4 regions of the Mesorhizobium sp. WSM2240 genome follow, and region 1 is predicted to be linked to each of the others. Evidence: predicted binding sites of a transcription regulator. Region 1 holds the regulator's gene; each other region holds the start of a gene.
What was found. The regulator PhoB, encoded in region 1, activates phosphate uptake and scavenging genes when phosphate is short. The targets are predictions, from matches to a motif close to TGTCATNNANCTGTCAT.

Region 1 (7,240 bases):
CCTCACGCCGCTTTCCGACGAGAAGCGCGCCGAGGTCCAGAAGGCTGTGACCGAAGCGAAGAAACTCGGCTCTTAAGCCGATCTGGCGCAGCCGTCCCAAGCAGGGCGGCTGCGCTCTCTCTTTGAGAACACGTATTTCAGGTCGGGGGTCCTATGGCTGGGTATCTTTTGGGCTTCATGGCGCTTGCCGCCCTTGTCGCCGCTTTCCTCGGCGCCGCACGCGGACGCAGCAAGCGGCTCGCCGCGGCGGAAAAGGCGCACTCCCGCCCGATTTATCACGGCCTCAACGCGGCGATCTGGACCGGCGTACCCGCCTTTGTCTTCCTGCTGCTGTGGCTGCTCTTCCAGAACAGCGTGATTAACATGCTGGTGCTGGGAAGCTATCCGGGCGCCGACGCGATGTCCGGCCCGGAAAAGAACCTCCTGATCAGCGAGATACGCCAGGTCGCGGCTGGGAACATATTCCGCGAGCCAACGTCGGAGATCACGGCCGCCGTCGCTCATCTGAAATCTTTGCAGGCGCTCTCCAGTTGGGCCATGGTCGCGGTGACGGCCGCGCTGATCGCCATCGGAGCGTTCTTCGGCTTGCGCGCCATTCAGACACGGTACCGCGCACGCCACAGCGTCGAGCGGTCCGTTACCTGGTTCATGATGTTCTCGTCGCTGGTCGCCATCCTGACGACCGCGGGCATCGTCTTCTCGCTCGTCTATGAGGCGCTGCAGTTCTTCGCCCGTGTGCCGATCACGGAGTTCCTGTTCGGCCTGCGCTGGGAGCCGCAGATCGCTTTGCGCGCCGACCAGGTGGCCGGGCAGGGCGCCTTCGGCATGATTCCCGTGCTCTTCGGCACCTTCGTGATTTCGGCCCTGGCGATGGCGGTCGCGATCCCGACCGGAATTCTGTCGGCCATCTATCTCACTGAGTATGCAAACGAACGGTTTCGGGCCGTGGTGAAGCCGATGCTCGAAATCCTCGCCGGCATCCCGACCATCGTTTACGGCTTTTTCGCAGTGCTCACCGTCGCACCGCTGGTGCGCAGCCTCGGCCTGTCGATCGGAATCGACTCGGCGCCGAACAGTGCTCTCGCTGCGGGCGGCGTCATGGGCATCATGCTGATCCCTTTCATCTCATCACTCTCAGATGACGCCTTCGCAGCCGTCCCGCGTGCGATGCGCGAAGGATCCTTCGCGCTGGGAGCTACCAAGGGCGAAACGATCCGCAAGGTGCTGCTGCCCGCCGCGCTGCCGGGCATCGTCGGCGGTGTGCTGCTCGCGCTCAGCCGCGCGGTCGGCGAAACGATGATCGTCGTGATGGCCGCTGGCCTGATCGCCAAGATGACGCTCAACCCCTTCGATTCGGTCACGACCGTCACTGTGCAGATCGTTACCCTGCTCATCGGCGATAGCGAATTCGACAATCCTAAGACGCTTGCGGCTTTCGCGCTGGGCCTGGTGCTGTTCATCATCACGCTTGGCCTCAATTTGATCGCGCTGCAGACCGTCCGCAAATATCGGGAGAAGTACTGATGTTGCCAGTTGAAAGCGCCGCGATGCCGGCTGGCGGCGCCATGCGCCCGCCCGTCGCGTGGAAGTCCGCCGAAATGAATCGCCGACGCGCCGCACGCTACGCGGCTGATCGCCGCCTGCAGATTTACGGAATGGTGGCGATCGCCTTCGCGCTTGGCTTCCTTGCCATCCTGATCGGAACACTGAGTTTCACCGGCTACCGGGCGTTCACACAGTCGATGGTGACCGTCGACATCGACCTCAGCGCGGCCGATCTCGACCGTTCGAACCTGATGGACGCGAACTGGCGCAGTGTCTTCCGCCGGGCGGTGCTAGCGGATGTCGGCGAGCTGTCGCGCTCCGAGGAACGCGACTATTTCTCGATGTTCACGTCGTCGGCGCCCTTCCTGATTCGCGATCAGGTCATCGCCAATCCGGCGCTCCTCGATGGCCGGGCGACCTTCATGGTGCCGATGTCGGATCCGATCGACCAGCTCGCGAAGGGGCTGGTGAACACCGACCTGCCGGAAAACCAGCGCCGGGTGAACGACAAACAGATCGAGTTGTTCAACCAGCTCGAGGCGAAGGGCGCGGTCACCCAGCCTTTCAACTGGGCGCTTTTCCTCAACGCCGACAGCCGCTTTCCGGAGCTGGCGGGTCTGGCGGGCGCGATCTCAGGCTCGTTTTGGTTGCTGCTCGTGTGCTTCGTGATCAGCTTCCCGGTCGGTATAGCGGCGGCGATCTATCTGGAAGAGTTTGCCCCGAAAAACCGCTTCACCGACCTCATCGAGATCAACATCAACAACCTTGCGGCGGTCCCCTCCGTCGTGTTCGGCCTGCTCGGCCTCGCGGTCTTCCTCGGCTGGTTCGGGCTGCCGCGTTCCGCCCCGCTGGTCGGCGGCATGGTGCTTGCCCTGATGACGCTTCCCACCATCATCATCGTGACGCGTGCGGCGCTCACTTCGGTTCCGTCGTCGATCCGCGAGGCGGCGCTCGGCATCGGCGCGTCGAAGCACGAGATGATCTTCCATCACATCCTGCCGCTGTCGATGCCGTCGATCATGACCGGCACGATCATTGGCCTGGCGCAGGCGCTCGGCGAAACCGCGCCGCTGCTGCTGATCGGGATGAACGCCTTCATCACCAGCCCGCCGGCCGGCGTGCTGGAGGCGTCGACCGCACTACCGACGCAGATCTACATCTGGGCGGACAGCCCGGAGCGCGGTTTCGTAGCGCGCACTTCCGCGGCAATTCTGGTCCTCCTCGGCTTTCTTTTCGTGATGAACGCAATGGCCATATTCCTTAGGCAGCGCTTTCAGCGCCGCTGGTAAAAGAGGTAAGAAATTCGATGGCAATGGAGCTAAAGGAATGAACATCATGACCGAAACAGCCATCGAGCAGAAGGTCCGTGCCGGCTCGACCCCGCCAGCGGTGAAAATGAGAGGCGACGGTGTCGATGTGCATTATGGCGAGAAGCAAGCGCTTTTCGGCGTAAGCCTCGACATTCCCCAGAACCAGGTGACGGCGCTGATCGGCCCGTCCGGCTGCGGCAAGTCGACCTTCCTGCGCTGTCTCAACCGGATGAACGACACCATCGATATCGCACGGGTGTCGGGCAAGATCACGCTCGACGGTGAGGATGTCTATGATCCGAAGATCGACGTGGTCGAACTGCGCGCCCGCGTCGGCATGGTGTTCCAGAAGCCCAATCCGTTTCCGAAGTCGATCTATGAGAACATCGCCTACGGACCGCGCATCCACGGCCTGGCGAAGAACAAGTCGGAACTGGACGGGATCGTTGAATCGAGCCTGAAGAAAGCCGGCCTGTTCAACGAAGTGAAGGACCGCCTCTCCGAATCCGGCACCGGCCTTTCCGGCGGCCAGCAGCAGCGCCTGTGCATCGCGCGCGCCATCGCCGTTTCGCCCGAGGTGATCCTCATGGACGAGCCGTGCTCGGCGCTCGATCCGATCGCCACGGCCAGGGTCGAGGAATTGATCGACGAATTGCGCGAGAATTACACGATCGTCATCGTCACCCATTCGATGCAGCAGGCGGCCCGCGTCTCGCAGCGCACCGCGATGTTTCACCTCGGCTATCTCGTCGAAGAGGACGCGACCGAAAAGATGTTCACGAATCCCGACGACAAACGGACGCAAGACTATATCACCGGCCGGTTCGGCTGAGTGCCAAGGCGAGGACCATAGAATGGGTGAGCACACCGTTGCCTCTTTCGACGAGGAACTTGGGCATGTCGACCGTCTGATCCGTGACATGGGCGATCTTGCCGGCGCGATGGTCGGCGCATCTATCCGGGCGCTTCTGGCGTCCGACAACGCGCTGGCGCAGCGGGTCATATCCGACGACGCGATCATGGATGCCAGACAGCGCGAACTCGACGACCGCGCCATCACGCTGATCGCAAAGCGCCAGCCGATGGCGCAGGATCTGCGCGCGGTGCTCGGCGCCATTCGTATGGCGGGAGACCTCGAGCGCATCGGCGATCTCGCCAAGAACATCGCCAAGCGCGTCAGCGCGGTCGGCCAGAGTGCGACGCCGCGCGACTTGTCGCACAGCATCGACGCCATGGCTCAGTTGGTGCTCGTGCAGGTCCAGGCGGTGGTCGACAAATACGTCGCTCGCGAACCGCAGGCTTTGCAGGCGCTACGCGCAGACGACGAGAAGATCGACGTGAAATACACGGCGGTATTCCGCGAACTGCTGACCTATATGATGGAAGACCCGCGCAACATTACCGCCTGCACGCATCTTCTGTTCTGCGCCAAGAACCTCGAGCGGATCGGCGACCACGTCACCAACATCGCGGAGAACGCTTATTTCGTCATGACCGGCTCGCAATTGCCTTCCAACCGGCCGAAGTTCGACGAGACCACGCAGACGGTGTCGGCCGAATAGGCAATTGTCATTGGGATTTCATCGATGATCGCTCCGAAAATCATGGTTGTGGAAGACGAGGAGCCGCTGGGCGTGCTCCTGCGCTACAATCTGGAATCCGAAGGTTACCAGGTCGAGATCGTGGCGCGCGGCGACGAGGCCGAGATAAGGCTGCAGGAGAACGTGCCCGACCTGCTGGTGCTGGATTGGATGCTGCCGGCGCTTTCGGGCATCGAATTGTGTCGCCGGCTAAGGATGCGGCCGGAAACCGAGCGCCTGCCGATAATCATGCTGACCGCGCGCGGCGAGGAAAGCGACCGCGTCAGGGGCCTCGCCACCGGCGCCGACGATTATCTGGTCAAGCCGTTCTCGACGCCCGAATTCATGGCGCGCGTCAAGGCGCTGCTGCGGCGGGCAAAGCCGGAAGTGCTGTCCAGCGTGCTCAAGGTCGGCGATATCGTGCTCGACCGCGAGGCGCACCGGGTCTACCGCAAGAAGAGCGAGGTCAAGCTCGGGCCGACCGAATTCCGGCTGCTGGAATTCATGATGCGGCATCCGGGCCGTGTTTTCTCGCGCGGGCAATTGCTCGACAATGTCTGGGGCGAGACGATCTATATCGACGAACGCACCGTCGACGTGCATGTCGGGCGGCTGCGCAAGGCGGTCAACACCGGCCGCATGCCGGATGTCATCCGCACCATTCGCGGCGCCGGCTACGCCATTCGCGAGGAATAGCGCGCTTTAGGCCAGTTCGCGCGCCTTCGCAGACGTCTCGGCCGGCGCACCGGTAGCGAAGATTTCCTGGTCGATGAAGGTCAGCGCGCGCATGGCGCAGCCTTCGCGGATCAGCGGCACCTCGTCCGGTTCCACCGCGAAGGAGATCGCGCCCGAGTGCTGGCCACCGGCTGTCCTGGCGATCGCCTCGCGCAGATGCGGCTCGATCAGGTCGAAGGCGGCGGCGCCGATGCCGACGACCGCCACCGGCGCTGGGTCGATGAGCGCGAACAGGCTGCCGAGGCCAAAGCCGATCGCCTCGCCAGCCTTGCGGAACGCCTCGCGCTCCGACCCCTCCTTCGCGCGGGCGGCGGCTGCCAGCGCCTTCATATCGGCATCGCTGATGTCGGCCACCGGCTCCTCGTCTTCGCTCGACTGGCGGGCGGCGCGCCAGATCGCGTAATTGCCGGCATAGGCCTCGACGCAGCCGCGACGCCCGCACCGGCAAAGCGCGCCGTCGGGACGGTGGATCATGTGGCCGAACTCGCCGCCGGAGGATTGCGTGCCGGTGAACAGCTCGCCCTTCAGCACCAGCCCCATGCCAATGCCGTGCGAAAGCAGTATGGCGATGAAATTGTCGCGGTAGCGCTCGGGATCGCGCCATTTCAGCGCCTCGGCGATCATATTGCAGTCGTTCTCTACGGTCACTGGAATATCGAACGCGCCTTCGAGACGGTCTGCGAAAGCGATGCCGGCATGCGGCGTGATCGGCGACCACAGCATTGTGCGCCGTCCGGCGTCGGTCGTGCCTTGCACGGCGAGGACCGTACGCATGATGCGCCTACCGGCCGCCTCATTCAGCCGCCGCTGCACCATGGCCAGGCATTCGCCTATCAGCTCTTCCTCGGGCAGGGTCAGTGTCGACAGCTTGCGCTGCTCGCTGGTGACCGTCTCCCCGGCATAATCGACGACCGCCACAGAGAGAAAGTTCAGCGCCACGACGATTGTAACGACGGCCGCCGCTTCCGGCTTCAGCGCGAGCGCGACCTGCGGCCGTCCGCGCTTCAGCGAAACCGTCTCGCCGCTTTTGGTCTCGGCCAGAATCCCTTCCTCGATCAGGTCGGATGAGATCGCCGAGATTGTGGAGTGGCTGAGGCCGGTGGCGCGGGCTATCTCGGTGCGCGATGGCTGGAAGGCACGGCGCACGGCCGTGATGACCATTGCGCGGTTGCGCTTGCGCAAATCGTCATGGCGAATTCCAACCGACATCTTTCAGCATTCCTCCCGCGGCAACCCGATGGACCTTCCCTTTCAGCATGGGGGCCGTCAACAGCGCCGCAAGAATATTGACAGAAGTCGCCGCATGCGTCATTCTTTTTTTCGAGGCTCGAAAAAAAGGGCTTCGGACGAAGTTCATTTGCGCCTCCGGGCGCGCAGGGAGGAAATCATGAAAAGATTTGCAACCGCCATTCTGGCGGGTGTGGCGATGACCGTATCGCTGGCGGCAGTGGCCGAGGCGAAGGACAAGATCATCGGCGTATCCTGGTCCAATTTCCAGGAAGAGCGCTGGAAGACGGACGAGGCTGCGATCAAGGCTGCCCTCGAGGCGGCCGGCGACAAGTACATTTCGGCCGATGCGCAATCCAATCCGAGCAAGCAGCTAACCGACGTGGAAAGCCTGATCAGCCAGGGCGCCAACGCGCTGATCATCCTGGCGCAGGATTCGAGCGCGATTGCCCCTGCCGTCGAGAAGGCTGTCGCCGAGGGCATTCCGGTGGTCGGCTACGACCGCCTGATCGAAAACAAGGACGCTTTCTATCTGACCTTCGACAACAAGGAAGTCGGCCGCCTGCAGGCCAGGGAAGTGTTCAAGGTGCAGCCGGAAGGCAACTACGTCTTCATCAAGGGTTCGGCCTCCGACCCGAACGCCGATTTCCTGTTCGACGGCCAGATGGAAGTGCTCAAGGAAGCAATCGATGCCGGCAAGATCAAGAATGTTGGCGAGGCCTATACCGATGGCTGGCTGCCCGCCAACGCGCAGAAGAATATGGAGCAGTTCCTGACCGCCAACAACAACGAGGTCGACGCGGTCGTCGCCTCCAATGACGGCACGGCCGGCGGCGCAATCGC
Region 2 (7,240 bases), 110 kb from region 1:
CGGCCGAAGGCGAACGCCTGCTCGCCGACAAGCCTCTGCCGCAGCCAGGCGGAAAACTGGTCGACCGCAATAATGGTGATGAGGAGCAGGCACACGATGGCCAGCGTCTTGGCCTCGTGCGTCTGGCTGATCGACAGGCGCAGCGCCTCGCCTATGCCGCCGCCGCCGACTGCGCCGATGATCGTCGAGGCGCGGACATTGATTTCGAGGCGCAGCAGACCGTAGCTCAAGAAATTCGGCATGACCTGCGGCACGATGCCGAACCACACACGCTCGAGCCGGTTGGCGCCGGCCGCGCGCAGGCCCTCGTCGGGGCGCATATCGGCGTTCTCGACCACCTCGAAGAACATCTTGCCGAGCGCGCCGATGGTGTGGATCGAGACTGCGATGATTGCAGGCACGGCGCCGAGCGACAGCACGGCAAGGAAGAAACCGGCGATGACGATTTCGGGAAAAGCGCGCAGCACTTCCATGAAGCGGCGCACGAAGAAGCGCAGCCAGCGCTGCGTGACGACATTGGAAGCCGCCAGAAAGCAGAGGACGAAGCCGATCGCAAAGCCGATCAGTGTGGAGACCAGGGCGATGTTGATCGTCTCGAGCATCTTGTAGAGATATTCGGGGACGTAGAACGTCTCCGTCAGGTAGATGCGGCCTTCGGGATAGTTGTATTTCAAGCTGCCGTCGTCATAGGGCGAGGACAGGTCGAACATTGCGCGCCACACTTCCATGCCGTCGCGCGGCAAAAGCTGCCCGACGAAATCGAACAGATGGGGCAGGCGGTCCCAGAACTTGCCGGCATTGCTCTCATTAGCAAACCAGAGGGAGCCGCTCATGGCGACCACCATGAACAGCACACCGCCGATCGTGTAGAGCCTGCGGCGGCCCGCCAGTTCGCGCCAGTGCCGCTCGACCGCCAGCCCGGCTTCGGAAAGTGTCACGCTCATGGGAGATTCCTGCAAAGCGAGAACGCGCCGCGGCTCCCGCGACGCGTTCCGGTTGCCTGATAGCTCAGCTGCCGATCTGCGCTTTGCGCGCGTCGATGATCGGCTGGTAGAACTCCGGCGTCACTTCGGTGAAGCCGGTGAAGTCGCCGCCCTGGATGGCGGAGAAGCAGTCCGGATCGGACTTCGGCAGGCCGAGCATGAACTCCTTGAATTTGGTCTTCATGTCGGCATCCATCGACGAGCGAATGACGATCGGGCCGTTCGGGATCAGCGGCGATTTCCAGATCTCGACAAGATCGTCCATGTCGAGCACGCCCTTGTCGACCATCTTGGCGAGATTGCCGGAGGTGTAGCCGTCCTTGAAATCGCCCACGCCCGAACCCCAGGTCGTGCCGGCGTCGAACGTGCCCTTCACCACTTCGAGCACCAGGTTCTCATGGCCGCCGCCGAAGCCGGTCTCGGCGAAGAAATCCTTGACTGCGACGCCGCCCAAAGCGGCCGGCAGGGTGACGGCGGGAACGAGATAGCCCGAGGTCGAATCCGGGTCGGCGTAGCCGAGCTTCTTGCCCTTGAGGTCTTCGAGCCTGGTGAAGCCGGAATCCTTGCGCGCCACCATGATCGAGTAGTAACCGGTCGAGCCGTCGGTCTGCACCGTGGTCAGGATCGGCTCGACTGCCTTGGGATCTTCGAGATAGACCTTGGCGTAGGCCGAAGCGCCGAGTTCGGCATAGTCCAGCGTGCCGCCGAGCAGGCCCTGCACGACGCCGTCGTAATCGGAAGCCGGGAACAGCGACACTTTCTCGACACCCAGCACGGAGGGAAGCTTGTCGACCATGCACTGGAAATTGCGCAGGCGATCGGCCTCGTTCTCGCCGCCGAGTATGCCGATGCGGAATTCCTTGAGGTCTTCGGCCTGAGCCGTCCCGACCGCAACGGCGACGAGCGAAACGGCGCCTAGAAATGCTTTTCTGAACATGAGGTCTCTCCTGTTTATCCGGCTTACGGCCGGTCGCTGATGTGCTGACGAGCCCTTGACGCGGGCGATGCGACCGCGGCCTCAGGCGCTGGCCAGGGCCGGCTTCAGTGCGGTCTGGGCTGCGATCTTCCGGGGCTTTTCGCCGCGGATGCTGGTCGAGGTGATGGCCTCGGAAATCTCCGCCCCGTCGCTTTCGGCGCCATAGACCATGCGGACGGCCTCGCGGGTCAATTCCTCCGGCGCCCCGTCGAATACGACCTTGCCGGCGGCCATGCCGACGATCCGCTCGCAATAGTTTCGCGCCGTATCGAGCGTGTGCAGATTGGTAATGACCGTGATGCCCTCGCGCAAATTGATGTCGCGCAGCGCGTCCATCACCACTTTGGCGTTGAGCGGGTCGAGCGACGCGATCGGTTCGTCGGCAAGGATCATCCTCGGCTGCTGCATCAAGGCCCGCGCGATCGCCACGCGCTGCTGCTGGCCGCCAGATAGCGTGCCGGCGCGCTGCAGCGCCGTCTGTGCGATGTCTAGACGCTCCAGCGCCGAAATCGCCATCGCACGCTCTTCGCGCGAGAAGATGTTGAGGAGGTTCAGCGCAGTCGGCCGGTGGTTGAGGCGGCCCAAAAGGACATTGGTGAGGACGTCGAGACGCGGCACCAGGTTGAACTGCTGGAAGATCATGGCGCAGTCGCGCTGCCAACGCCGCAGGGTGGAGCCGCGCAGGCCGGACACCTCGGTGCCGGCAAACAAGATCGATCCCTGGCTTGGATCGATGAGGCGGTTGATCATGCGCAGCAGGGTGGATTTGCCGGCGCCGGAGCGGCCGATGATGCCGACCATCTGGCCTTGCGGGATTTCCAGCGCGACGCCGTTGACGGCAGTTGTCTTGCCGAACCGGCGCGTGACATTGCGGATTTCGAGCATGATGGCTTCCTTGCGACGGGGGCTTTTCGCATTTGCAGGCTTTCGCCTAAGCCAGCCGCATGAACGGGGAATGTCGGTTCGATGTCAGTTTCGTTACATTCCACAGCCCTTCGGCGCCTGCGTCGCTCGCGCCCGAAAGCGAAGGTGGACGCTGCTGCGCGCTTGGGAAAATCGTCCGCGCACCGGAACAGTTCGAGTATCCGGTCGTTCTCTCCAATCATCAAAGAAGCCTCTTATGAAAGGAGAGTCTGATGTCGATACGTTTGGCGACTTTCACTGCTTTATCGGTCATGCTGGCAGCGCCGGCTTTCGCGGATTGCCGGGAGGAACTCACGAAGCTCGAGCAGCCGACCGTCACAGCCGAAACAGGCGCGGCCACCAACGAGCCCGGCATGCCCGCGACGCAGCATCAGGAAGAGCTCCTGCCGGGCGCCCAGGGAACAACCCCGGAGATCACGGGATCTACGTCCGATCAGGTGGAAACGATCACGCCTCATCAGGAAGAGGTGACGCGCGGAACCGCCGGCGATGAAGCCGATCAGGTGGCGGCACTGATGACCGAAGCCCGCGAGATGGCGGAGGCCGGCGACGAGGCCGGCTGCATGCAGAAGGTGACGGAGCTCAAGGGTATGATAGGTACGGATTGAGCATTCGCTCGGCCGGTCCCGCTAGCGGAACCGCACAAAGCTGCGATGTCCGGATGAGATCAGCCGTGGCTGATCGCAGCGGCAGAGCCGTGACCGGCATCGAAGCTGAGCCTGCGCCGCCGAATTCACAGCGGTAGAGGCAAGAAAAGGTCATCCGCGCGGCGGACTGAGATGCACGAAGCGCCTGCGGAACCAATCGCGCAGCATCTTCTTCTCGTAGCCGAGGCGCCGGTCGCTATAGGTTGAGCCGGCGCCCCAAAGGTAAGTCATGTCGGTAACGTTTTCCTCGGCACGCATCAGCAGCTTACCGCGGTCGACGAGCGCATAGCGCAGCTTAAACCGGGGTGGGGTGGGGTGACGTCGCGATGCGATCAGGCGATGCTACACCCGCGCCGCCAGACTCGCCAACGCGCGTTTCTTCAACTTGGGTGACGAGAGCGGTGTTCGTGCTCTTGCGATCGACTGGCGCAAGGCCAGTTTATCATTATATGAAGGGCCGATATCACCGATCCATGAGGAACCGATGCGGCTCTCCAGCACGACCCGATTTGCCACGCTTTTCGCAGGGTTGTTCCTTGCATTCTCGATGATAGCCGTCGATCACGCCGACGCCCGCCGCGGCGGCAGCTTCGGCAGCCGCGGCATGCGCACGTTCCAATCGGCTCCGCCGACCAGGACTGCGCCACAGCCGACCGCTCCTGTCGAGCGCTCGATGACGCCAAACACGGCGCCGACCAACGCCGCGCGGCAGACGCAAATTTCCCAGCAACGGCCCGGCTTCATGAACGGCTTCGGCGGCTCGATGCTGCGCGGCTTAATGCTCGGCGGCCTGATCGGCCTGCTGCTCGGCCATGGCTTCGGCGGCCTTGCCGGCATGTTCGGCTTCCTGTTGCAGGCGCTTCTGATCGGCGGCGCGATCTGGCTGGCCGTGCGCCTGTTTCGTTCGCAGCCGGCGGGTTCGCGCGAGCCCGCCATGGCCGGTGCTTCCGGCCGCGGTGATTTTGCCTATCGGGATGCGTCGCCACGCGGAGGCGGTAACGGCCGCTCCTTCAGCATACCGAACATCGGTTCGAGTTCGCAGGTGCCGCCTCAGCAGGCTGCAAGCCAGGAAATCAGCCTACAGCAGGATGACCTCGACACTTTCCAGCGGCGCCTGACCGAAGTGCAGGAAGCCTTCTGCCGTGAGGACCATGCCGCGCTGCGCCGGCTGGTGACGCCGGAGATGGTATCCTACCTTTCCGAAGAACTGGCCGATAATGCGCAAAAGGGCGTCCGCAACGACGTTTCCGACGTTCAGCTTCATCAGGCCGACATCGCCGAAAGCTGGCGCGAGGGCGACAGCGACTATGCCACGGCGGCGCTGCAATATTCGTCTCGCGACGTAATAGTGGATCGCGCGACCGGCAGGGTTGTCGAGGGCAATCCCGACGAGCCGACAGAGACGACGGAACTCTGGACCTTCGTGCGGCAGCGGGGTGACGACTGGAAACTTTCGGCGATACAGGAGACCTGACCGTCGCTTCTGCGCCGCCGCGGCGCTGTCCGCGACGGCAATGTTCAGATCGGCTTTACAGGTTGGCGTAGAATGGTCCGCAGCTTCGTCGGCTCGACCTTGCGGGCGTCGGACAGGTAAATCTCGTGATGCAGGCCATTGAAGGTAAAACCATTCTCAGGCATCACTTCGTCATGGAGCCGGGCGAGCACCGGCGTCTCGTCATCATAGCTGCCAATATGCAGCGTCTGCAGGCAGAGCCCCTCCTCATTGGGTTCGAGACGTAGCGTCGACGGCGCCTCGCCGAGCTTCTTCGCCGCCTTGGCGACGGCCTGATCGAATACCGCCTGCCCGACAAAATCCGGCACCATGATCATCATGGTCCATTTCCACTCGTCCTTGCGGCGGGCAGTGAAGGCGGCATGGTCGTCAGCCCACCACAGCCCCTCCAGCGGCGGCACCGTGTAGTCCTGGCCGTGCGCGGCCCTGGCCGCGAATTTCATCGCGTAGCTGACCGAATAGAGCCATTCGAGCGCGGCCTTGTAGGCAGGGGACGTGTTCGGGTCGCCCTCGCCGTCGATCTTGACGAACCGCATAGCGGGCACGTTAACGGTGACGAATTCCCCGGCCGGCGGGTTGTAGAGCGCCTTGAGAGTTTTCTTGAAATCGATTTTTTCCAAAGCGTTACCCAAGCCAAGCTCGGTCTAGAATAACAAGCCGCGCGACGAGGCGAAACGGGTCAGCCGCCGTGCTTTTCCAAAAATGCTTCGGCCGAAAGCGCGCGGAAATCATCGAGCGCCGAACGCAATTTCGCATGATCCCAATCCCACCAGGCGAGCGCCTGGTAGCGCTCCGCCGTCCTGCGGTCGAAGCGCTCTCGGATCGGCCTCGCCGGCACGCCGCCGACGATCGTGTAGGGCGCTACATCCTTCGATACGACAGCGCCGGCCCCGACCACTGCTCCGTCGCCTATGGTGACGCCCGGCAGCATCGTCGAGCCATGGCCGAGCCAGGTGTCGTGGCCGATCGTGACGGCGTTCGAGCGCCGCCAATCGAAGAAATCGGTCTCTTGCTCCGCGTCGTCCCAGTAGTCCGAGGCGCGATAGGTGAAATGGTGCAGTGTTGGCCGCCAGGTCGGATGGTTGGTGGCGTTGATGCGGACCGCGGCCGCGATATTGGCGAACTTGCCGATCGTCGCGCACCAGACGCCGCAATCCTGGACGAGGTAGGAATAGTCGCCGAGGGACGATTCGATGAAGCGCGTGCGCTCTCCGATTTCGGTGTAGCGGCCAAGCGTCGAGCCGGTCACGTCCGCCGTCGGATGGATCGTCGGCTGCTCGGAAAGTTTCCCGCTCATGCCGCGACCTTTCCGGCTGCGAATTCGGTCACGTCGATGATGCGGTCGGCGACCGCTTCACGCACGTCCGAATCATGGAAGATGCCGAGCAGCGCCACGCCGGCGGCTTTCTTGTCGGCGATCAGCTCGATCACCACTTCGCGGTTTTTTGCGTCCAGCGATGCCGTCGGCTCGTCGAGCAGCAGCACCGGATGCGGAGTGATGAAGCCGCGCGCGATGTTGACGCGCTGTTGCTCGCCGCCGGAGAAGGTCGCCGGCGGCAGCGCCCAGAGCTTTTCGGGCAGATTGAGCCGGCCAAGCAGTTCGCGGGCACGGCCATGCGCCGCCTCGCGGGTTTCGCCTCGCGCCACCAGCGGCTCGGCCACCACGTCCAGCGCCGAGACCCGCGGCACGGTGCGCAGGAATTGGCTGACATAACCGATCGTGTCTCGCCGGATCTGCAGGATGGTTCGCGGGCTGGCCTTGGCCAGATCGACGAGGTGGCCGGCGTGATCGACAATGATCTGGCCCTCGTCGGCGGAATAATTGCCGTAGAGCATCTTCAGGATGGAGCTCTTGCCGGCGCCCGACGGCCCGCCGAGCACGGCGCATTCGCCTGCCCTGATCGAAAATGACACGCCGGCGACGACCGGCAGCCGGATGCCGTCGCGCAAATGCATGGTGAAGCTCTTGGCGAGCTGCGAAACGACGAGCGGGGTTGCCATGGTTAGAGTCCTTTGCTTTGCCGCATGATCTCTTCCGAAAACCGGCGTCCACTTTTCGGGATCATGCGGCTACACCTGCAAGATCGAGGATACGAGAAGTTGCGTGTAAGGCGCGCGCGGATCGTCGAGCACCCGATCGGTAAGGCCGGTCTCGACGACCCGGCCGTCCTTCATCACCATCATGCGCTGCGACAAA
Region 3 (7,240 bases), on a different replicon from region 1:
TGAACACGGCAAGGGCGTTGCGGAAGATCGGCAACAGCGTGCGCAGCCGACCGCTGCGGGCCAGCTCATCGGCGCTGCTCCCATCCGCCGGAGCGAGGTTCATCCGATATTCGATCAACGCCTTCGACAGTTGCCAGAGCAGGTCGGCGATCAGCAGAATGATGATGCCGTTAAGCAGTCCGGTTATCAGGAAGCCAGCGGTTTCGCTGCCGACGACGCTCGCGGCCCTGACCCGCCAGATATAGGCCAGCCATGCGACAGCCGCGGCAATGACCACTGCCCTGGCGCCCCTAACAATGAGCACGTTGAGTACCACGCCCATCGCGCCGCTGCGCTTTGACCTGCCGGCAAAGGCGCGAGCCGCGTCGCCGACGCCGCGCACGGCTGTCGGCAGCACCAGGGCGAAAATCCCGAGCCAGAGGACGCCGAGCAGGCCGGCCACCCAGGCCACCCACAGCACGATCAGGACCAAGGTGAGAAACGATTGCTTGACCAGAGAGCCTCGCCTGTCGGGCCGCCTCCAGACGACGTCGACCGCGGTTGCCAAAATACCAAGCCCGAACAGGAAGGCGGCCAGCCCTGCGACCTCTCGGGAGAAGCCCAGTCCAGGCATGAGGCTGGCGATCGCCCAGCCGAAAAACAGAAAGCCGGCCACGAGGCTGATCCGCCAACGCCAGAAACGAGTCGATGCGTCACTTTCGAAAAGCGGAGCCGGCTTCCCCGGTGCTTCACTCGTCGCGCCGCCGAACGCAAACAGCAATCGGGCTGCCGTGCGAACGGCACGGAACGCGATGAATGCAAGAAGCAAGGTCAGAATGATCCTGCGCATCAAGGGTGGCCATTCGAATGCCAGGAACGAACCGGTGCTGGCTATGGCAAAGGTCAGCAGGGTGACGGCTTCGAAGAGGATTGCCTGACCAACGTCTTCTTGGGCAACCACGCTCCTCGTCCCGGCGAGCGCTCGTTGGACCAGCCACTCGGCTCCGAAGCCGACCGCAATCAAGACTGCCAGGATGCCTATAACCAGCCCTGGCCTGCCTGAGTTCACGTCACGCGAGACAACGTCAGCGGCGCGCGCCAATTCTTCCGGCAGGCGCGGGATCGCAGCGCCGAGCGCTCCGATGCGGGCACGAATACCCGCCTCCAGGTTCAAGATGTTGTCAGAAATAGATAGGCCGGGCTCGTCCGTGGCCGCAGGAATTTTTCCCTCGAGCCATGCCTTTAGTTCCGGATCGGACAAAAGCTCGAGGAACTGCTTCGCCTTTTCGGGCGGGACCTCGGGAGACGACTGTTGAGCGAGCGAAGTTCCCTGCAAGAGCGCTAGCAAGATCACGGCGACAACTGGCAAGAACCCGAGTCGAATGAGCATGTTCTTCATGAGCCCCCCGAGTTTTTTAACGTCACAGCTGCTTCCGCACAAAGCAGCTCCCTCAATAGCCAGACTGTGCTGGCCAAATGCTACGTCTCCGGGAAGACAGCGGTAAGGATGTTTTTCGTCAAACAGTAATGCGCTTAAATGCAGCCGCCTTGCTAAACTTTGATGCCCGCCGCGATCCTCCAATCTCTTCTATTTCCACAAAGATATTGAGCTACATTGATTATATCGGTTCGAGCCCAGCTCGTTGAGAGCGTTGAGGTCCGAAAGTCACCCTACCGACGCCTTGTTCCCTCAACAAGCGGCAATTACGGAATCAGGTCACGATTTGCCGTAGTGCCGCGCCGAGGAAAGGGGAGAGCAGGGTCGAGAGCGGCCGAAGAAGCGGCGAATCTGTCTGCCCTGAATGCTTCAGGTTTCGCAACGAGTAAGACGCCAACTTGGTCGGGGTCATCTTGAAGGGACGACCGCCCTGCCGTCCGCGCGACGAGCGATTTTCAAATCGCCGTTTGCCCTAATGACTGTGAATCGGCATGCAAAAGTCTCTTACAGCACCCGTCCTAACTAATCGGCGTGAAAGTCTCGCTCGCCACCACCCTGAGGCGCCCGAAGGGTGGCCTCAGGCCAATGCGACTTTGAAATCGTCGCGACAAGGTGATCGGGATCCGGATTTAGGCCACTGTCGAAATGAGCGCTTGACGGCTTCCATTTTTTGTCCAACCGAAATTTTCGCACTCCGGGAGCGAAAGCCAAGCTCGCCCGTTAAGGCGCGATGGATGCGATCCTGTTCCACAATCCGACAGCCGGCGCGGGCGACCACGCTCCCGAAGGGTTGTGCGAGATGCTTGGCCGAGCTGGCTTTGACGTGAGGTACTGTTCGACCAAGGGGTCGGACTTCAAGAAGATGCTCAAGGAGAAGGCCGATCTGGCGATTGTCGCAGGCGGCGATGGCACCGTCCGCAAGGTCGTCACGAAGCTCGCGGGCAGGGACATTCCGGTTGCCATCATTCCGCTGGGGACCGCAAACAACATCGCCACTTCCTTGGGAATCCCCGGCGTTGACGAGGAACATGCCGCCGCCTGGCAAACGGGACGGCGGCAAAGATTCGACATCGGGCTGGCGACGGGCCCCTGGGGTAAGCGGCTGTTCGTCGAAGCCGTGGGATGCGGCGTATTCGCCGAAGCGATTGGAACCAAGGTTGACGAGGATGCCCCACGCCAAGAAAGGCTCCTGCTTGGCCGCCAATCGTTGCGGAAATTTCTGAAGAAGGCTGTCCCGCTCGACATCGAAATTGAAATCGACGGCGAAAGCGTTGACGGTGACCTGCTGGCGGTCGAAGCGCTGAATATCGGCTACACCGGCTCAAGACTGCCCTTCTTTCCGCAAGCGGACTCCGGCGATCGGGGGTTCGACGTGGTCTGCATCCGCAAGGACCAGCGCTCCGACATGCTGGACTGGCTCGCCGCCTCGGATGATATGGGCTCGCCCGCGACCGCCGTATTCGGGCGGCGTCTTCGCATTCGATACGACAAATTCACGGCCCTGCGCATCGACGACAAGCTTCCGGACCCGCCCCACAAGCAAGGCGAGGTGAACGTCGAAGTCCAGGAGGACTCGATGGATATTGTTCTGCCGGCCCAACTCGAGAACGAGGCGAGGAGCGGCCGCGATCTTGCGGAGAAGGCATCATGAGCCAACACCGAACCACGAAAGAGCCAGCAATTGACGCGAAATACCTCGCCGAGATCGAACAGACGGCAGTCGAACTAGCCAATCTGGCCGGCGCCGAGATCAAGACCGCCCTCGGCAGCATGCTGTCTGTCCGCTACAAGACCGGTTCCGAAACCGAAGAGATCTGGCAGGATCCCGTATCGGAAACGGACGCCAGGATCGAGGAACTCATCCGCGCCCGGTTGGCAAAATCGTTTCCGGAACACGACATCATCGGAGAAGAAATGGACGAGCGACCGGCGCGCGACCATGACTTTGTTTGGGCTGTCGATCCGATCGACGGGACGACCAATTTCGTCAACGGCTTCCCGCTTTTCGCCGCGACCATCGGCGTCGTGCATCGCGGACAGCCGGTCGCGGGCGCGGTTTGGTGCGCTACGAGCCATGCGCTCAGGTCAGGGGTCTATCACGCCTCGCTGGGCGGAGCGCTCTGCTTCAATGGTGAGGCGGTCAGGCCGAAGCAGAATCCACTCGTGCGTCGGCGTCTGGCCGGCGTGCCTGGCGGGCAATCGAACAAAGGCGGCTGGGAGATGAGAACGACCGGTTCGGCTGCCATCGAATGCGCCTTCGTGGCCGGCGGCATGCTGGAGGCGGCGCATTTCGAGCGCCCGAACATCTGGGATGTCGCGGGCGGCGTCGCTTTGGTTCTTGCCGCCGGCGGTCGCGTCATGGTGGCGGGAGGTAAAGGCTGGACCCCACTCAAAACGTTCGAAGCGCCCGATCGCGGTGACAGCGCGCCGGATCTGCGGCATTGGAGCCGGTCGCTTATTCTGGGCCGCGTTGATGGAGATACCCTGGTGTCGGGTTTGGGTCAGCCCCTGTTCTGAATCTTGTCCGATGCAACCAGTGAGATAGCAAATTGTATAGGCGAATTATCCGCCTGAGTACGCACGGGCATTTTCCGAACTCGAACTCGATCGCCAGTCACCGATGTCGTAAGCAGCCGGCTCGTCGTGTGTGAGCCAGACGCTGAGCCCATCCCGATACATGCGTGCGAATAGGCTGTCGGGGAAGTGCTCGATCGCCTTGTCACGCAGCCAGCGCTCAACTTGGCCCCAATATTGAACGCGACACGAAGCCGTGGATCGCCGATCTTCACCTCGATGTCGTCATCCCAAAAGCCTTGCGCCAGCTTTCGTCCGGGCGCGACAAGACCCGGTAGCTGGCGGGCGCAGTGATCTCCAATCGCGCTGGATGCCTGCTTCGACAGGCAGCCGGCTTGAAATTCTTGCCGGCGGTCTAGTGTCCCGGCGTTCTCGAGCGATTTCGCAAAGATGTCACAAGCCTGCAATTGCAGTGTCATTTCCCGGTCGTATGGCATCGGAAAGCAACCGAAGACGACAAGGGGACGACCATGCGGATTTCGACGATCCTGACGGCGGCGACACTGGCCCTCGCGACAACGGGCTGGGCGCAGGCCGAGAATTTCAAGCTGGCGATCACCGATGTCGAGGGACTGGAGCGGCTTCAGACAGAATGGGGTCCGTTCAAGGCCGCGCTGGAAAAGGCGTCCGGCCACACATTCGAATTCTTCCCAGTCAGCAACCGCACTGCCGCGGCCGAAGCGCTGCGCGCCAAGCGGGTCGATTTCGTCATCACCGGGCCGGCCGAATACGTGGTCATCAACAAGATGACCGACGCCAAGTCGCTGATCGGACTCAGCCGTCCCGACTACTTCTGCGCACGTGGTTAAGGCGGATTCGCCTTTCGTCAAACCCGCGGACCTCGCAGGCAAAAAAGTCGCGCTGGACGATATCGGATCCACCTCCGGTCACCTTTGCCCGTCGCAATTGCTGTCCGACTATGGTGTCGATCCGAAGACCGGAATCGAGGTGACGCATACGTCGCACGCGGTCGCCCACGAGGCGCTGAAGCGTGGCGATGTGGAGGCAATCGGCGTCAACTTTACTGCCGCGATCGCGCGGGAAAATCCCGGAGTGTCGGCAACCGGCTGATATCGGCCAAGACTGTGCTCAGCATTTAGCCGGTGCACGACCCGCGCGCTGATCGCTTCGGAACCCAGCTTGCTGAGCGGGGCCAACTTCCGCTCAGCAAGCAGGGGCTCAGCTAGCAGGGCTGCCAGCCGAGGCAGGGTCAAGCGATGCCAGCCAAAAGCAGCTCCCTTCTCCCTCGCAACCCTGCGCGACAGATCATTCGCCGCGTCGAGGTTTGCTCCGACGATCAAGACCTCTTCAGCCGCTGCCCTGCTTTCCAGCCAGGCGCGCGCCCGGCGGATTCGACGATGGCTTTCGGCAGAGGTAACGGCAATCGCGCCCATCATCAAATGGTACCCATACCCGGTCCGAACGCAATGCAGTCATTGTTGTGCTGCACAGGCTACTATCGAGCTGCAGGCCGCGGACCAACCCGATCTGGCTACTGCCGAAGCGTTCCGATGCAACTGTCGAAGGAGGCTAGCAAGTCCACTTACCGGACTTCGTCCTTCGTCTGCGATGAGGCTGTGGCGGCGTCGGCCGCCTTCTGCTGTGCGACCATGCGCTTGACCAGGGCGAGGAGATCGCGCGTAGTGTCGTGGGGCAAGGCCGCCATAAGTTTTGCCAGTTCAAGACGATCCTCGGCTTCCTCCGGCGTCTGGCCCCAAAGATGAGGAGCAGCCTCAAAAAGCATTTCGATCGGCATGAAGCCGAGGATTTCACAGAGATGGATCATACGAGTAACGTGCATTTTCGAGAAAGCACGTTCGTATCGACCATAAACCGGTACTGATAGACCAAGCAAAGGCGAGAGATCCGCGCGGGTCAGACCTTCATCCTCGCGAGCCTTGCGCAGGAAAGCGGCGATCTTCTCATCCATTTGGCCCAGGGTGGTGATGCCGTCAAAGCCCGGACGTCGATAAATTGGTTTGTCAATCTCCGGGTCGGCTGTTTCCACCAACCCCTTTGCACTTTTATAGCTGATCATATCCCGCGTCACGGACCCAACCCCCTAAATGAAAACCGCCCACGGGGCGGTACTATGCACCAAAATTGAATACACTTGGTATTAATTCCAATCCCCAGAACGGCCTTATTCCCTTACCCATCTTGGGGGTTCAGGATGGGCCGCCGAAGCTGCTGCGCACGGATAGCCTCCGACCTCTTGGACGGATCGATGATGTGCGGGCGGTACGGTTGCAAGGGCATCAACGGTTCTTTGCTGCGACCATCGTCCAACGGTCTGGTCCGCCCTCGAACACTGATTCCACCAGTTTTTCACCTTCTATCCAACCGAGATGCGCCGATAGTTCGCAAGCTATTGAAGACTCATCAATAGTTGTACAGCGCTTCACGCTAATCGTCGATCCATCACCGTGCCTGGATATATCCCATTTGGATATGCGGAAGAGTTCGGCTTTCGCGTGTTCACTGCTCGGCCACATAGCCTTATCGGATATGGGCTCAGTTCCTTTCAGAACAGGCAATATGGCCTGCGAAGTCTCAGGAAGGCCTATGCTCGGCCGGCCGAGCATAGGCGCGGCGTAGATGCCGATGACGGCGCCGACAGCTATTCCAAACAGGAAGCCGCGGCCTATCATTTTCAGTAGCCGTTGTCGCGGAGATACTGGTCGATGGCCGCCTTCATGATGACGGTCATCTTCAGGTCGTTTTCGTGCGCGGCCTTTTCGAGCCGCTTCTTTGTCTCGTAATCCAGCGGCACGTTGACGAAATGCTTCGATTCACGTTCACGAGCGCGCTTCAGATCGCGAAGTCGGGTCCGCGAAACCTCACGCTCCAAAGCGCGTGTCGTCGATCGCTCTCGGCGTTCAGCCTCCGTGGTGGCCAACAGGGCCGTTGGTGCCTGGTCTTCTTCCCCTTTTGCCGTCTGCGGGACTGCGTCCGGTTCAACGGCAGACTTGACTGGCGCCCCTGCGGTCTCTTTCCCAGGTGGCGCGACTTCGCGGGCTGGCTTGGCCGCGCTCGGCCTTGGCCGGCGCGGCGCAACGGGGAAATCCGAAACAGTCGTTTGTCTCTTAACCATTGACTACCTCCTTGAGGTAACTCGTCAGCAGCTTCTCAATGTCGCCGACCAGGCTCACGACTTCCGTCCTTGCCTTCCTAACGGGCTCCGTCAATTCGAGCATTTGCAGTGTTCCGTAGCCGTTTCGCAGCTCGCGATAGCAATTGCGTTCCAGA
Region 4 (7,240 bases), 870 kb from region 1:
TGCGCGTCGGCGGTGACCCAGACCGGATCGGTCCTATAGTCCGCCTTGATCGCAATGGCGTTGGCGCGCGCAAGGATTTCGCCGTCGTGGACCGCATCGGCGACGATGGTCACGAGGTCCGTTCGGCGCGGTTCGAAACGGATCGTATCGGTTTCCGAGCGGGACAGGAAAACCAGATCGTCGACGAGCCGGCTCATCTCCAGGCTTTGTGTGACGATCCGTTCGAGCGCATCGCGGTAAACCGCTTCGGGCTTCGAGCCGTGGCGCAGCGGAATCTCAGCCTCGCCGCGAAGAGCGGTCAGCGGGGTGCGCAGTTCATGACTGATGTCGGCAAGGAACTGCACCCGCAACCGGTCGAGGTCGGTCAGCCGCTGGTTCGCCGCGGCGAGTTCGGCCGTACGGGCGGTGACTTGCCGCTCGAGATCCGCGCGCGCTTCGAGCAGCCGTTCGCGTTGATCCTCCTGATTGGCCGCCATTGCGTTGAAGCGTCGCGCAAGCACGCCGAGTTCATCGCTGCTGTCGTAGCCGATCCGGTGGTCGAGTTCACCCCGCCCGATCGCCTCGGCGCCTTGGGTCAGAAGGCCGATCGGGCGCATCAGTGATCGGACGAGAAGGAAAGCGGCGACAAAGCAGAGGACCACCGCGGCCAGCGCAAGGCCCGCCGTGATCCAGGTCAGGCGCTGCCACAATGCTTCTGCCTGTAGTTCCGCCCGCGCGACCTCTTCCGCTTCATCGCGCCTGGCGGCCTCCAATATGTTTTCGAACTCGGCGTCGAAACGGTTTTCGATATCACGGCGAAAGACGTTGATCGCATCTTCCTGCCGCCCCTGATTGCGTAGATCGATTGCCCTGGCGGTTGCTTTGCTGATTTCTCCGTAGAGGGCGCGCATGCGCGTGATGCGGAAGATTTCGTCGCCGCCGTCCTCCTGTTCGCTGGTGCCTACCAGGAACTCGGCCTCGCCCCTGGTCAGCTTCTCCAGCGCATCAAATCCTGCCTCGAGCTCGGCACGGGCGCTGTCGTAGTCGGGGCGCTCCGGTTCGCCAATCAACAGGAATTCGGCGATCTGCTCGGAATATCGATTGGCGTTCACCGTAAGCGCCGTGACGGCTCCCAACTGGTGGTTGGCCCACTGAACGCGCTCCATGTAATAGGTCGTCGAGCGGATGGTGATGAACACGATGGCGGCCATCATCAAGACCGACGCCACGACGATGAGCTGAAAAAGAAGAATGCGAGACCTGATGCCCATCTGCGTCCATCGGCGTTGAGAACCCAAGGATCGGGCTCACGAAATGCATTATGCGCACGTGGCCGGGGTAGTAGCCGTCGTGCAATCGGCGGCCGGTTCGTCCGGTCTCGACGACTATGGCACGAAGGGTGCACAGTATTCAGGTTAGAAATTGGAAAGAATTGCGCAGCCGATTGCTGCGGCTTCACGGCGTCGCCTTGACCCTGAACAGGACGAAGGTCGTCGGTTCGGCGTCCTTCCTTGTCTTGTCGGTGACGATCAGAAACAAATCATCCGCCAGGCGGGCCATTCCTTCGAAATTGTCGACCAGCATCGCATCGGGCTCGGCTGAAAGCTCGGCAAGCTGGCACTCCCGTTTTGCGGAGCACTTGGCGAAGTCGAGATAGCGCAGCCGCGCCGTCGGTGCGCCGCCTTTTTCCTCGCGGGTCCGCTCCAGGACAAGTAGATTGCCGTCCGGCAACTTCTGGATGGCTTTCAGTCTGCTGTCGGGCTGGGAGGCTGCGAAAGACCAGGTCGTTCCGCTTGCCGCATAGAGCGTGTGACGGCCTTCCGGCTGACCTTTTAGGGGCCGTTCCGGCGCTGTCAGTATCCCGTGACCCTCAATGAACGCGACCGCTTCGAGACGGCTATTCTTCTTGCCGTATTGCGTCTCGTCCGCGAGCGGGGCGGGCAGGGCGGCATTGGCGATCCACTCGCCGCGTGGCGTAAAGCGGGCGATTGAAGGCCCGTCTTCAAACGCGATCAGAAGTTCGCTGTCGGACCGCTGGCCATTGTCGTCGTTGATGGTCGTAAGTCCCTCGGCGTTGGTGACGGGCTTGCCGGAGGTCTCGCTCGCCTCCGTTGTGAGAGGAGTGGAGAAGACGGATTCAATCCCCTCAATGCGCGATCCTTCCAGCCGAACGCGAAAGTGATGAAGGACGCCGCCGTCGGAAACGGCGTAGAGAAGTTGCTCATCCTCGTCCCAGGACAGGCCTGAAAGTTCCTCGATCCTGACGCCGTCAGCGCCCTCGACAGGAATATCCACGCTGTCCAGCGTTTCCAGACTCGGCTGGGCCGAACTGGCCAGCGACGTCGAAACCAGCAGCACCCCAGCCAGCGTGAGACCGCCGAACAGGCGGCTAAATCCTTTTCGTTTGGTCATAAGATCATCATTCCTTTGCGATCTGTCATGCGGCTACCCCAATTTGTCGCCCGGGGTTTTCAGGCATTTGCGGCGCAGGCACGCTCCCGAGCTTGCGGAGAGCCGGAAGGAACTTGTTGTGCCTCGTGCCTTGATTGAGGATGGCGATGCCGGTGCAATATTTCGAGCAGTGCTTGGTAGGATGCTGGTGCATGGCGCGCAGAATGCGGTCGGCTATTCCGTTCCCATTTGCGGACTTTGCTTCAAGGATGAAGTGGTCGTCGTCGATCGCATGCGACGAGCCGGGAGCGAAAAACCGCATTCCGCTGTCGATCGTCATACGCTCGCCGCCTTGCTTCGCCACGAGCGTCATGCGGACATAGCGCATGTCGAGGACCCGCGAGAGCGCGTACGGGAACTCTTGGCGGTACTGGTCGAAATAGACGTCGTGAACGTAGGCGAGCGCGGTCTCGTCGAGAACGCCGAACTTGCCGGCTTTGTAGGGCAGGCGCTTCTTGATCGTGGCGCCGCGCTTGTCCTTGAGCTTCACCTCGACGAAGCAAAGCCCTGCATCGACATATTTCCGGATCCGGACTTTAGCGCGCTGCCGCCTTCCCTGATGGTGATCGAAATAGCTTCGCCGGTCCGCACCGTCGAAATAGCAGGTTTCATAGGTGAAGGACCGGCGGCCCTCGATCTCCAGAATATCGAAATGTCTTGCCAGTTCCGCCGACGCGCGATGCAGTACGCCCGCGCCGACGACATATTTGTTGTCCAACCGCTCCAGCATCTCTGCCTTGGAGTTGAGGCTAGCGAGGCTGATTGGATGGAAAATCCGCTCCAGCCGCGCGTCAGTGTTTGCGATAGAAGACATTGAGCCTCGCCATTTCTGTGATGTAGTCGAGTTGGAGAACCTGATAGGACAGCACCGTGACCCCGAGCCGCTCCGAGAGTTCGGCGCGCATGGATTCGGGGTCTGACAGCAGCGTCAGGTGGATTTTGTCGAGCGTGACCTTGGCCCCGCTGACGGATTGCAGCATCTTCGGATGATCGACCACGTAGGCGCCGACGAGCACGAACAGGACGATCATCGTCGCGAAGGGCAGCGTCGTTCCCTGCACCGATGAAATGACCGCGATGGCGACGCTGCCGAAGAAGTAGGTCATCTCGGTCTTGCTGAGCGGCTCCGAGCGCAGAGTGAAAAGCGCCAGGATGGCGAACAGGCCGAAGCCCGCGGCAACGCTGAAATTCACCGAAGACAGGACGGTGAGCACCGCGAAAACGAAAATGTTGAACAGCGCGGCCGCCGTCACCAACTCCTTGTCTCGGTAGCGCCGGTAGTACATGCCGAAGGTAAGGAGCATCATTCCAACGAGGTTCAGCAGGAACCTGATCGCCTGGGCCGCGAGCGGATCCTGAAGGGCTTGCGTGAAAGAGAGGATCATCGCGTCCTCTCCATCGGCGCGCCTGGTGATGCTGCCGGGGTAAGTAAAACGGGGTACATTTCAGCTCCTGCTTCTCGTGGCGCCATAGGTGGCGCTGAATGGAAAACGGAACGGTCCCGTCTCCATTCCAGTCGGAAAGTCAGAAATTGTGGATACGGCTGGCGTCGCTTGAGCCTTGAAGATCAACGACTTGCTCGAACACATTTCCGAAACGTGACAGTCTGATGACAGCTATATGAAGCTAGCCGGCTAAAGCTTCGTGGGAGTCTGGCTAGATTTCGGATAGCCGCTGATTAGATTCTGGATAGCGTTAGGTTAGAGCTTGGTGAGAACGGTCAGTCGGACTAGCTGGCTGGCTATCCTCCTTGGGACGATTGGAGGCTCAGAATCGGGACCAATTTGCGCGGCGGTAAAGTCGCTGCGTCAAATGCTTCGCCGGGAGGAGAGTTGACCAGAAGCGGACAGTTAAGACAGGCGCGATCAACTTCTCATGTCCTGGCCCGACGGCCCAGGTGGCCAGCGGCCTTAAGAATGCGTCGCCGCCTCGCGAGGCCGCTTGTTTAGAGCCTTAACTGCCCCTGTTGTTGTTGTCATCATCATCGTCTGCGTTGCCGCATCAAGGTTGACCGCGAAGCTCAGCCGCCAATCTTCCTCCGTCAGCGAAAGAAGGTCACGCCGGTTGACGCCGGCATTGTTTGCCAGCACGCCTTCTACTACCTCCCGGCAGGCATCGCGTCGGCCGCATAGCCGCGCTGACTGGCCCGGCTCGCCATGTTGATGATCGCGCCGCCGCCATGCGCCCGCGGCGGTAGCCGCGGTGACGTAACCGGCCCTTGAAGATGATCGGAGGCGTGGGAACGCGATCGGACTCCGCGTGATCGTGCAGCGCGCGGTTCGTCCGGCCGCAACATAGAGCGCGAGGGCGGGCGGCAATTGAAATCCGCCGAGCGCGGTCCAGCAGGTGCATGGGACGGACGTGGCGTCGGCAGGCCGTTCGATCGGGGTCAACTTCACCCCGACCGCTCCGCAGACGAGGACCGGAGTCGGACCGGCTCAGCTACGAGTGCTGAGAACAAGACTTCGGATGCCGGGCTGCAGCTTGCGCGGGCGGCCCTGAAATCCGCGCGCACGGTGGCGCCGGAGGCGCGTTTTGCGTCCTATCGCTTCGAGGTTGAAGACCGCCAGCGCATCGTTGAGATTTCCGGTGTCGATCGGGACACAAGCCGGCGCGTCGAGGTCGATGTCTATCCCGACGGACAGGTGGAGTCTGTCGCGCATGAGGTGCCGCTCAGTTCGGTTCCCAGCGAAGTCCGGGTGCTGGTGGAGGGCGGCATTCCAGGTTTCCGCCCCGTCAGAGCGCTTCGCTCGATTGGTTTCGGCTTTGAGGTCCAATATGAGATCGACGGCTATGCAGCCGGCAACAAGCCCGTGTCGGTCGAAGTGCAGCCAAACGCAGTCGAGATGAAGGTCAGCGTCTGGAACAGCTGATGCGAAGTGCCTGGCGGGCTCAAACCGCCCGTCAGGCACTAACCCAAAATGAGATTGTCCCCTTGGCCATGAGAGCTACTGCGCAGGCGGGCACAGTCACTCTGTTATATCTCCGATAAGAACCGGTGTCTGAAATTGGTTCGTCGGATGGGCTCCTGGCGATCGAGGTGGGGAATGCTGGTTGTGACCTGCGCCGATCGTCTTCGTCATTCGGTCCTGCCGCGCTATTTTCCCGGCGTAGCAAACTGACGGGGCAACGGAGATGCGCATGACGATGAGCCGAAGAACATTCGTTCAGGCCGCCGCCGGGTTTGCATCTGCATCGATCTTGCCACCGAGCGCGATGGGTCAGGCCACCGCACCCCTGGCGCGTTCCATCCCGTCCTCGGGTGAACAGATCCCTTCGATTGGGCTCGGCACGTGGATTACCTTCAATGTTGGCGATGACCCGATGCTCAGGGCCGAATGCGCGGACGTCATGGGCGCATTCTTCCAGGCGGGCGGGCGGGTGATCGACTCCTCGCCCATGTACGGCTCGTCCCAGCCCGTCATCGGCTATGGCCTCGAACGGCTCGGCCGGCCCCGGACATTGTTCTCGGCTGAGAAAGTCTGGACCTCGTCCGCCGCGGACGGGCCCGCGCAGATCGAACGATCGCGCCGCTTCTGGGGCGTCAGGCAGTTCGACCTCATCCAGGTCCACAATCTCGTCGCCTGGGAAGCGCATCTGCAGACCCTGTTCGAGATGAAGGCGTCCGGGCAGGTACGCTATGTCGGCATCACCACTTCGGAGGGCCGCCGGCACGATCTTTTCGAGCAGATAATGCGCACCCAGCCGCTCGACTTCGTGCAACTCACCTACAACATCGTCGACCGCGAGGCGGAGGAGCGGCTCCTGCCTCTCGCGGCAGAGCGCGGGACTGGCGTCATCGTCAATCGGCCTTTTCAGCAAGGCGCACTGACACGACGGCTGGAGCGCGAAAAGCTGCCCGAATGGGCGCACGAAATCGGCGCCGCGAGTTGGGCGCAGCTTATCCTGAAGTTCATCCTCTCGCATCCGGCCGTAACCGTTGCTATCCCCGCTACCACCCGCGTCGATCATGTCCGCGAGAACGTGGCGACCGCATCCGGTATTTTCCCCGACGCCGACATGCGCGAGCGAATGGCGGCCTATGTCCGCGATCTCTGATGTCGGAGTGGTGGACCTATCGGCCCGAAGATTTTCTGCTCTTCTCGCCGCGCGTCTACTGGCGCATGTTCGAACTGCAGAATGAGACGCTGTGGCCGCTGCATCTCGTCACCGTCGCCGCCGGGCTGGTGATCATCCTCGTTCTGCTTCGGCGGCCGAAGCATGGTGGCGGATTGATCGGATTTTTTCTTGCCACGCTCTGGGTCTTCGTCGGCTGGTCCTTCCTGTGGAACCGCTACGCTGCCATCAACTGGGCGATCACCTACGTCATCCCGATCTTTGCCCTGCAGGCTCTCATGCTGGCGATCGCCTCCATCACACGCGGCGGGCTGACCTTCGACCGGCGGGGCGTCGCCGGCTGGGCCGGGCTGCTGCTCGCGACCTGCGGCCTTGTGCTTTATCCGCTTCTCCCACCTCTCACTGAACGACCGTTGCCGAGCGCGGAAGTCTTCGGCATTGCGCCTGATCCCACGGCGATCGTGACGTTGGGATTACTGCTCGCGGCTCGTGGCAGATTGCTTCCGACCCTCCTTCCCATCCCGTTGCTCTGGTGTGTGCTCAGCAGCCTCACGCTCTGGGCTATGGATGACCAACAGGCCTGGTTGCCGCTTCTTGTGGTGGCGATTGTGCTCGTGGCGCTTGGGCTGCAATCCGTGATCCGACACTACGGGCGCGGCGCGTAGCCATACGGGACAAAGCTGCAGAATCTCCGGCCGCCACTATGCAGGGTTTCGCAACCACTTCTGCCGGT

Region 2: a site for PhoB is predicted at 2,926-2,942, ahead of phnC (phosphonate ABC transporter ATP-binding protein). Genes of this name have one in related genera too.
Region 3: a site for PhoB is predicted at 4,405-4,421, ahead of ABVK50_RS28695 (PhnD/SsuA/transferrin family substrate-binding protein). Genes of this name have one in related genera too.
Region 4: a site for PhoB is predicted at 4,029-4,045, ahead of ABVK50_RS18330 (DUF4956 domain-containing protein). Genes of this name have one in related genera too.

What each region holds. Positions count from the first base shown of each region.
Region 1 covers NZ_CP159253.1:4,580,864-4,588,103, reverse strand. The annotation lists gene ABVK50_RS22700 (substrate-binding domain-containing protein) at 1-76, shown strand, start outside; gene pstC (phosphate ABC transporter permease subunit PstC) at 154-1,524, shown strand; gene pstA (phosphate ABC transporter permease PstA) at 1,548-2,834, shown strand; gene pstB (phosphate ABC transporter ATP-binding protein PstB) at 2,872-3,687, shown strand; gene phoU (phosphate signaling complex protein PhoU) at 3,710-4,417, shown strand; gene phoB (phosphate regulon transcriptional regulator PhoB) at 4,442-5,131, shown strand; gene ABVK50_RS22670 (ROK family protein) at 5,138-6,379, opposite strand; gene ABVK50_RS22665 (hypothetical protein) at 6,357-6,527, opposite strand; gene xylF (D-xylose ABC transporter substrate-binding protein) at 6,558-7,240, shown strand, end outside.
Region 2 covers NZ_CP159253.1:4,691,390-4,698,629, reverse strand. The annotation lists gene phnE (phosphonate ABC transporter, permease protein PhnE) at 1-944, opposite strand, end outside; gene phnD (phosphonate ABC transporter substrate-binding protein) at 1,009-1,920, opposite strand; gene phnC (phosphonate ABC transporter ATP-binding protein) at 2,002-2,844, opposite strand; gene ABVK50_RS23320 (hypothetical protein) at 3,096-3,491, shown strand; gene ABVK50_RS23315 (DUF3016 domain-containing protein) at 3,642-3,863, opposite strand; gene ABVK50_RS23310 (Tim44 domain-containing protein) at 4,015-5,004, shown strand; gene ABVK50_RS23305 (GyrI-like domain-containing protein) at 5,049-5,663, opposite strand; gene ABVK50_RS23300 (DapH/DapD/GlmU-related protein) at 5,723-6,340, opposite strand; gene phnL (phosphonate C-P lyase system protein PhnL) at 6,337-7,044, opposite strand; gene phnK (phosphonate C-P lyase system protein PhnK) at 7,114-7,240, opposite strand, start outside.
Region 3 covers NZ_CP159254.1:53,265-60,504, forward strand. The annotation lists gene ABVK50_RS28680 (mechanosensitive ion channel family protein) at 1-1,378, opposite strand, end outside; gene ABVK50_RS28685 (diacylglycerol kinase family protein) at 2,148-3,068, shown strand; gene ABVK50_RS28690 (inositol monophosphatase family protein) at 3,065-3,934, shown strand; gene ABVK50_RS28695 (PhnD/SsuA/transferrin family substrate-binding protein) at 4,462-4,800, shown strand; gene ABVK50_RS28700 (PhnD/SsuA/transferrin family substrate-binding protein) at 4,793-5,062, shown strand; gene ABVK50_RS28705 (helix-turn-helix transcriptional regulator) at 5,535-6,029, opposite strand; gene ABVK50_RS28710 (hypothetical protein) at 6,250-6,642, opposite strand; gene ABVK50_RS28715 (hypothetical protein) at 6,645-7,085, opposite strand; gene ABVK50_RS28720 (ParA family protein) at 7,078-7,240, opposite strand, start outside.
Region 4 covers NZ_CP159253.1:3,708,278-3,715,517, reverse strand. The annotation lists gene ABVK50_RS18345 (ATP-binding protein) at 1-1,250, opposite strand, end outside; gene ABVK50_RS18340 (esterase-like activity of phytase family protein) at 1,435-2,391, opposite strand; gene ABVK50_RS18335 (polyphosphate polymerase domain-containing protein) at 2,417-3,244, opposite strand; gene ABVK50_RS18330 (DUF4956 domain-containing protein) at 3,222-3,815, opposite strand; partial or broken gene ABVK50_RS18325 (SDR family NAD(P)-dependent oxidoreductase) at 4,535-4,618, opposite strand; gene ABVK50_RS18320 (hypothetical protein) at 4,749-5,303, shown strand; gene ABVK50_RS18315 (aldo/keto reductase) at 5,647-6,489, shown strand; gene ABVK50_RS18310 (DUF6064 family protein) at 6,489-7,172, shown strand.